2 regions of the Acidaminococcus sp. HCP3S3_H5 genome follow, and region 2 is predicted to be linked to the other one. Evidence: a T-box and tRNA genes for the amino acid it is inferred to sense, from the RefSeq annotation. Region 2 holds a T-box; the other holds one or more tRNA genes.
The links. The T-box of region 2 lies ahead of ileS (isoleucine--tRNA ligase). A T-box ahead of a tRNA ligase gene usually reads a tRNA of that ligase, here a tRNA-Ile.
Positions count from the first base shown of each region.

Region 1: it has a tRNA-Ile gene. The T-box ahead of ileS (isoleucine--tRNA ligase) is inferred to sense a tRNA for this amino acid. The anticodon was not compared.

Region 1 is NZ_JBQKCS010000003.1:241,028-244,412, forward strand. It holds gene glyS (glycine--tRNA ligase subunit beta) at 1-593, opposite strand, end outside; gene glyQ (glycine--tRNA ligase subunit alpha) at 599-1,471, opposite strand; tRNA gene ACTQY5_RS05240 (tRNA-Ile) at 1,693-1,767, opposite strand; gene rpoD (RNA polymerase sigma factor RpoD) at 1,807-3,003, opposite strand; partial or broken gene ACTQY5_RS05250 (RNA polymerase sigma factor region1.1 domain-containing protein) at 3,058-3,385, opposite strand, start outside.
Region 2 is NZ_JBQKCS010000007.1:96,011-99,395, forward strand. It holds gene ACTQY5_RS09565 (potassium channel family protein) at 1-593, shown strand, start outside; gene ACTQY5_RS09570 (TrmH family RNA methyltransferase) at 590-1,372, shown strand; T-box leader at 1,415-1,627, shown strand; gene ileS (isoleucine--tRNA ligase) at 1,724-3,385, shown strand, end outside.

The sequences.
Region 1 (3,385 bases), on a different contig from region 2:
GAAGCAGCGTCCGGGATGGTGATCAGATGGTTGCTCAGGAACCGGTGGCCCCGGGCTTCTCTGCCGCTCTTTACATCGTTGGCTTCCACCGGGATCACCTGGTCATCCAGGAGAGCCACCATCCAGCGGAAAGGACGGACGAACCCGAAATCATAGTCAGCCCACCGCATGGTTTTGGGGAAGTTCAGAGAATGGAGGATGTCATCCAGGATGGCCGGCAGCAGGTCGATGGTCTTTTTGCCTTCCAGATGCTTCACGGCATACACATAGCCGTCCTTCTGGACCAGTTCCTTTACATCCACACCCTGGCCCCGGGCAAATCCCTGGGCGGCACGGGTGGGGTTCCCTTCCTTGTCAAAGGCAATCTTCAGGGACGGCCCCTTGCTTTCCACATTGGAGTCTTCCTGTTTTTCCGCTACCCCTTCCGCCAGGAAAGCCATCCGGCGGGGAGTCCCGTACACTTTCACCGTGCTGAAGGGGATCCGGGCTTCGGCCAGTTTCTTCCCGGCCAGTTCCTTGTATTCCTTCAGGATGCCGGGCATGTATTGGGCCGGCATTTCTTCCGTTCCGATTTCATATAATAAATTTGCCATATCCATTACCCTCTCTTCAGCATGGGGAATCCCAGTTTTTCCCGTTGTTCCACATAGGCCGCCGCACACAGCCGAGCCAGTGCCCGCACCCGGGAAATGTAGTTGGTCCGTTCGCTGACGCTGATGGCGCCCCGGGCATCCAGCAGATTGAAGGTGTGGGAGCATTTCAGCACATAGTCATAAGCCGGACGGATGTTGCCGGTGAGGATGACCCGTTTGGCTTCCTTTTCGTACTTGTCGAACAGGTCGAACAGCAGGTCGATGTCGGCGATGTCAAAGCTGTACCGGGACTGTTCCACTTCGTTGGTGTGGAACACATCCCCGTAGGTCACATCCCCCACCCACTGGAGGTCGTAGACGTTTTCCACCCCCTGGATGTACATGGCCAGCCGTTCCAGGCCATACGTGATTTCCACAGCCACCGGTTTGATGTCGATGGAACCCACCTGCTGGAAATAGGTGAACTGGGTGATTTCCATCCCGTCCAGCCAAACTTCCCAGCCCATACCCCAGGCCCCCAGGGTGGGAGATTCCCAGTTGTCTTCCACGAACCGGATATCATGTTCTTCCGGATGGATGCCCAGTTCCCGCAGGCTTTCCAAGTACAGTTCTTGGATGTTGCTGGGGGACGGCTGCATGATCACCTGGAACTGGTGATGCTGATACAGACGGTTGGGGTTGTCCCCGTACCGGCCGTCAGCAGGACGGCGGGAAGGTTCCACATAGCACACGTTCCAGGGTTCCGGCCCCAGTACCCGCAGGAAGGTGGACGGGTTCATGGTCCCGGCGCCCTTTTCCACGTCATAAGGCTGAGCCATGATGCAGCCCTGGTTGGCCCAGTACTTCTGCAGGTTCAAAATGATGGTCTGAAAATCCATTTTCTCTCCTCCTATACAAAAACTCCCGTCTCTGTAATATAGACAGGATACTCTACATTACAGGGACGGGAGGTTGTTCCGCGGTTCCACCCTGTTTGCCGCCCGAAAGCGGCCTCTCTTGTGAAGCGAACGCTCAGGGATGCCAACCCCCTCATTGCGTATTACAGAGGAACTATAACAAATCAGGCGGAACTTGTCAAGTTCCGCCTGGATTTTTCAGTTGGTGGGCCCACAAGGATTCGAACCTTGGACCAACCGGTTATGAGCCGGGGGCTCTACCGCTGAGCTATAGGCCCAATGCTAAAATTATAAACCAGAAAAGGAAATTCTGTCAATTATTCCAGGAATTCCTTCAGGGGTTTGCTCCGTTTGGGGCTCCGGAGTTTCCGCAGGGCCTTGGCTTCAATCTGCCGGATCCGTTCCCGGGTGACCCCGAAATACTGGCCCACTTCTTCCAGGGTACGGGTACGGCCGTCCATAAGGCCAAACCGCAGTTCCAGCACTCTCCGTTCCCGGGCGCTCAGGTGTTCCTGGAGCACCTTGCCCAGCTGTTCCTGGAGCAGGGTGTAGGAGGCGGCATCCGCCGGAGACGGAGCCTCCTGGTCTTCGATGAAGTCTCCCAAGTGAGAGTCTTCTTCTTCCCCGATAGGGGTTTCCAGGGAAACCGGTTCCTGGGCGATTTTCTGGATCTCCCGGACCCGTTCCACAGGCACGTCCATTTCCTTGGCGATTTCTTCCGGGGTCGGTTCCCGTCCCAGTTCCTGCAGCAGCTGCCGGGATACCCGGACCAGCTTGTTGATGGTTTCCACCATGTGCACCGGGATCCGGATGGTCCGGGCCTGGTCGGCAATGGCACGGGTAATGGCCTGCCGGATCCACCAGGTGGCGTAGGTACTGAACTTGAATCCCTTGTTGTAATCGAACTTTTCCACAGCCTTGATCAGCCCCAGGTTCCCTTCCTGGATCAGATCCAGGAACAGCATCCCACGGCCCACATACCGTTTGGCAATGCTGACCACCAGCCGGAGGTTGGCTTCGGACAGGCATTTCTTGGCGTTGTCCCCGCAGAATTCCATCCGGTGGAGGAGACGGCTGAAGCGTTTTTTGGCTTCTTCGATCTTGCTCTTGGTTTCCTCATCCACTTTCTGGTGGAGGGCTTTGTCGTCGATCACGGCAAACAGTTCCTGGAGAGTCCCCAGGGTGCTTTCCTCGGCTTCTTCCGCCGGATCGTCCGGGTGGACGGACTTCACCGTATGGGCCACCTTGTATTTGTTTTCCTGGAGCAGCCGGTTCAGCCGCTTCTTTTCGTCCATGGTGAAAGCCTTCACCAGGTTCTGGTAGTCTTCCGTATCCAGGATGTGATTCGTATTGGACAGAAGCTGGGCCTTCCGGTAGGTCAGGGAAACGCTCCGGTTGTCCACCCAGATGCCTTCTCTGGTGAGCAGTTCATTGGCCTCGTCCAGCAGCTTGCCGATGGACAGCCGTTTGTTCACCGGCGGGAATTCCCCGTCCGGCTTGTCCCCTTTCAGGATGACTTTGGCCTGGTTGCCTTTGTCGGCCCGTTTGGCCAGTTTGATTTCATCATCCCCGGCCAAAAGAGGCACCCGGCCGATTTCCTTCAGATACATGCGGACCGGGTCATCCACAATGACCCCTTCCGGAACGGACAGGTTGGCCAGTTCCGATTCGTCCACTTTCAGTTCGTCTTCATCGATGGTTTCCGGTTCCTCATCTTCGGCTCCGTCATCCACCACTTCAATGTTCTTTTCAGCCAGTTTGGAATAGATGGCATCCATCTCATCTACAGAGACGGTGTCTTCGTTCTGCAGCCGGTCCTGGATTTCCTTGTAGGTGAGAACGCCGTGATTCTTTTTGGCCAGCGCTTCGAATTCCGCCAGGTATTCCGCCGCGGTT
Region 2 (3,385 bases):
TCACTGCCCTGGGTCACGAGGTCCTGGGCGTGGACAACAATGAAGATGTGGTGGAAAACATGGCGGACAAACTGACCCATGCGGTGGTCTGCGACGTGATCGACGAAAAGACGGTGAACAGCCTGGGAATCCGGAATTTCGACGTGGGGATCGTGGCCATCGGCACCCTGGAACCCAGCCTGCTGGCCACCATGCTGCTCCGGGAAGCGGGGCTGAAGACCATTGTGGCCAAGGCCTCCAATCCCATCCACGGGAAGATGCTGAAGAAGCTGGGAGCCACCAAGATCATCTATCCGGAACGGGACATGGGACGCCGGGTGGGCCACAACCTGGCCTACACCAATATCCTGGATTTTGTGGAACTGTCCGACAACATCTGCCTGATGGAAGTGAACCTGAGCCCCAAAATGGCTGGGAAAAGCCTGGCGGAAATGGACGTGCGCCGGAAGTACCAGGTGAACGTGGTGGCCATCAAACACCAGGACGGCTCCACGGAAATGACCCTGGAACCCACCAAGCCCCTTGCGGAAGGGGACCTTTTGGTGGTCATCGGCAGCCGGAAAAGTGTGGAAGCCCTGGAGGACGGCATATGATCAGTACCATCACTTCGCTGAAAAATGAGCTGGTGAAGCGGGCGGCTTCCCTGAAAATGAAAAAATACCGCCAGAAGGAAGGCCTGTTCCTGCTGGAAGGGAAACGGGCAGTGGAAGAAGCCCTGGCTTCCCAATGGAATATCCGGGCCCTGTTCTTTACCCGGCTGCCGGAAGGCTGGGAACAAAAGGCGGAAGAAAGCAGCCTGCCCTGGTATGAAGTGCCCCTGCCGGTGCTCCAGAAGATCACCGCCACCGAAGACCCTCAGAGTGTGGCGGCCCTGGTGGAGATCCGGCCCCGGGACCTGGGGGATTTTGCCCCGGACCGGGGATTCGTGCTGGTGCTGGACCAGATCCGGGACCCGGGGAACCTGGGGACGTTGATCCGCACTGCCGATGCCCTGGGGGCCGCCGGGGTGGTGCTGCTGAAGGATACGGCGGACCTGTACAATCCCAAGGTGGTCCGGTCCACCATGGGGTCCCTGTTCCACCTGCCGGTGCTTACCGGGGTGGAGCCGGCGGACCTGGAAACCTGGTGCCGGAAAAACGGATACGCCCTGTGGGCCACGGCCCTGGAAGGGGCGGAAGACATGACGAAGCTCCAGTGGCCGGCCAAGACCGCCCTGGTGCTGGGCAGCGAGGCGGAAGGGGTGTCCCCAGAGCTCCTCAAAGCCGCGGACCAGAAGGTGAAGATCCCCATGGCCGGCCAGGCGGAAAGCCTGAACGTGGCTGTAGCCGGGGGCATCGTAATGTTCCAGGCGGCCCGCTCCTTTTCCAGTTGACCACCGGGTCTAAGAAGTGTATAATAAACACGAATTTCAAACCAACAGGCGATGACAGAGACAGTACGCTTCTGGCTGGTACAGCGATCCGGGGAGGGTGGGAGCCCGGACAGGAGGCCTTTTGCGGAAGATCACTCTGGAGCCGGTCTTTGAACCAGCAGTAGGGGACCCGGGTTATGACCGTTATCCCATACAAGAGTGGCAGCAAAGCTGTCATGAGGGTGGTACCACGGGCCCTTTTGTCCCGTCCCTTTCGGGGGACGGGATTTATTTTTTTGGAGGTGTGCAAGAGTGAGCAAGAAAGACGACAAGTACGCAGCAACCCTGAATCTTCCGGAAACGGAATTCCCCATGCGGGCAGGGCTGCCCAAACGGGAACCGGATTTCCTGGATTTCTGGTACAAAAATGATATCTATGGAGAGAAACAGAAACTCCATGCAGGCCACAAGAAGTTCGTCCTCCACGACGGACCTCCCTACGCCAACGGCAAGATCCACATGGGCCATGCTCTGAACAAGGTCCTGAAGGACATCATCATCAAATACAAATACGCCCAGGGCTATGACACCCCCTACGTCCCCGGCTGGGATACCCACGGCATGCCCATCGAACATGCCTGCCTGAAGGCCACCGGGGTGGACCGTCACAAGCTGTCCCCGGTGGAACTGCGGAAAATGTGCCGGGAATATGCCCTTCAGTGGATCGACACCCAGCGGAAGGACTTCAAACGGCTGGGCGTGCTGGGTGACTGGGACCATCCCTATGTAACCCTGGATCCTCATTTCGAAGCGGAACAGATCCGGGTGTTCGGCACCATGGCCAACAAGGGCTACATCTATAAAGGGAAGAAGACCGTATACTGGTGCCCTCACTGCGAAACTGCCCTGGCCGAGGCGGAAATCGAATACGCCGACCAGAAGACGCCTACCATTTTCGTGAAGATGCCCCTGGTAAAAGACAACGGGCTGACTCCGGAAGCCGCCAAGGGCAAAAAAGCTTATATGGTGATTTGGACCACCACCCCCTGGACCATTCCTGCCAACGTGGCTGTGGCCCTGAACCCGGACTTTGACTATGCCTGGGTGGAATACAACGGGGAAGTGCTGATCATGGCCGCCGACATGGTGGACAAAGTGGCCCAGGAATGCGGGGTGGAATTCGGCCCTGTGCTGGGGACCACCAAAGGCCGTGCCTTTGAATATGCGGAATGCGAACATCCCTTCCCGGAATACAACCACCGGAAATCCCTGGTGGTGCTGGCGGACTATGTGGACAAGGAAGCCGGTTCCGGCTGCGTCCATACGGCTCCCGGCCATGGGGACGTGGACTATCTCACCGGTCTGAAATACAAGCTGCCCATCCTGTGCCCGGTGGACCAGAAGGGCTGCTTCACCGCAGAAGCCGGGGAACTGTTCCAGGGCAAGTTCGTCTTTGACAGCAACGGCCTGGTGATCAAACATCTGGCGGAACAGAACGCCATCCTGGGCAAAAAGACCATCCATCACCAGTATGCCCACTGCTGGCGCTGCAAGAACCCCATCATCTTCCGGGCTTCCGAGCAGTGGTTCGCTTCCGTGGACGGGTTCCGGGACAAGGCCCTGAAAGCCATCTCCGAAGACGTCCAGTGGATCCCCAGCTGGGGCGAATCCCGGATCCACAACATGGTGGCCGACCGGCATGACTGGTGCATTTCCCGGCAGAGAGTCTGGGGCGTGCCCATCCCCATCTTCTACTGCGAAGACTGCGGGGAACCTCTGATCGACGAAGACACGGTGGAAAAAATCGCCACCATTTTCGATAAAGAAGGCAGCGACGCCTGGTGGAACCACACCGCTGAAGAACTGCTGCCGGAAGGGACCAAATGCCCCAAATGCGGGGGCACCCACTTCCGGAAGGAAAAGGACATCATGGACGTGTGGTTCGACAGCGGCTCCTCCCACATGGGGGTATGCAAGCGCCGTCCGGAACTGAGCTGGCCGGCAGACATGTACCTGGAAGGCAGTGACCAGCAC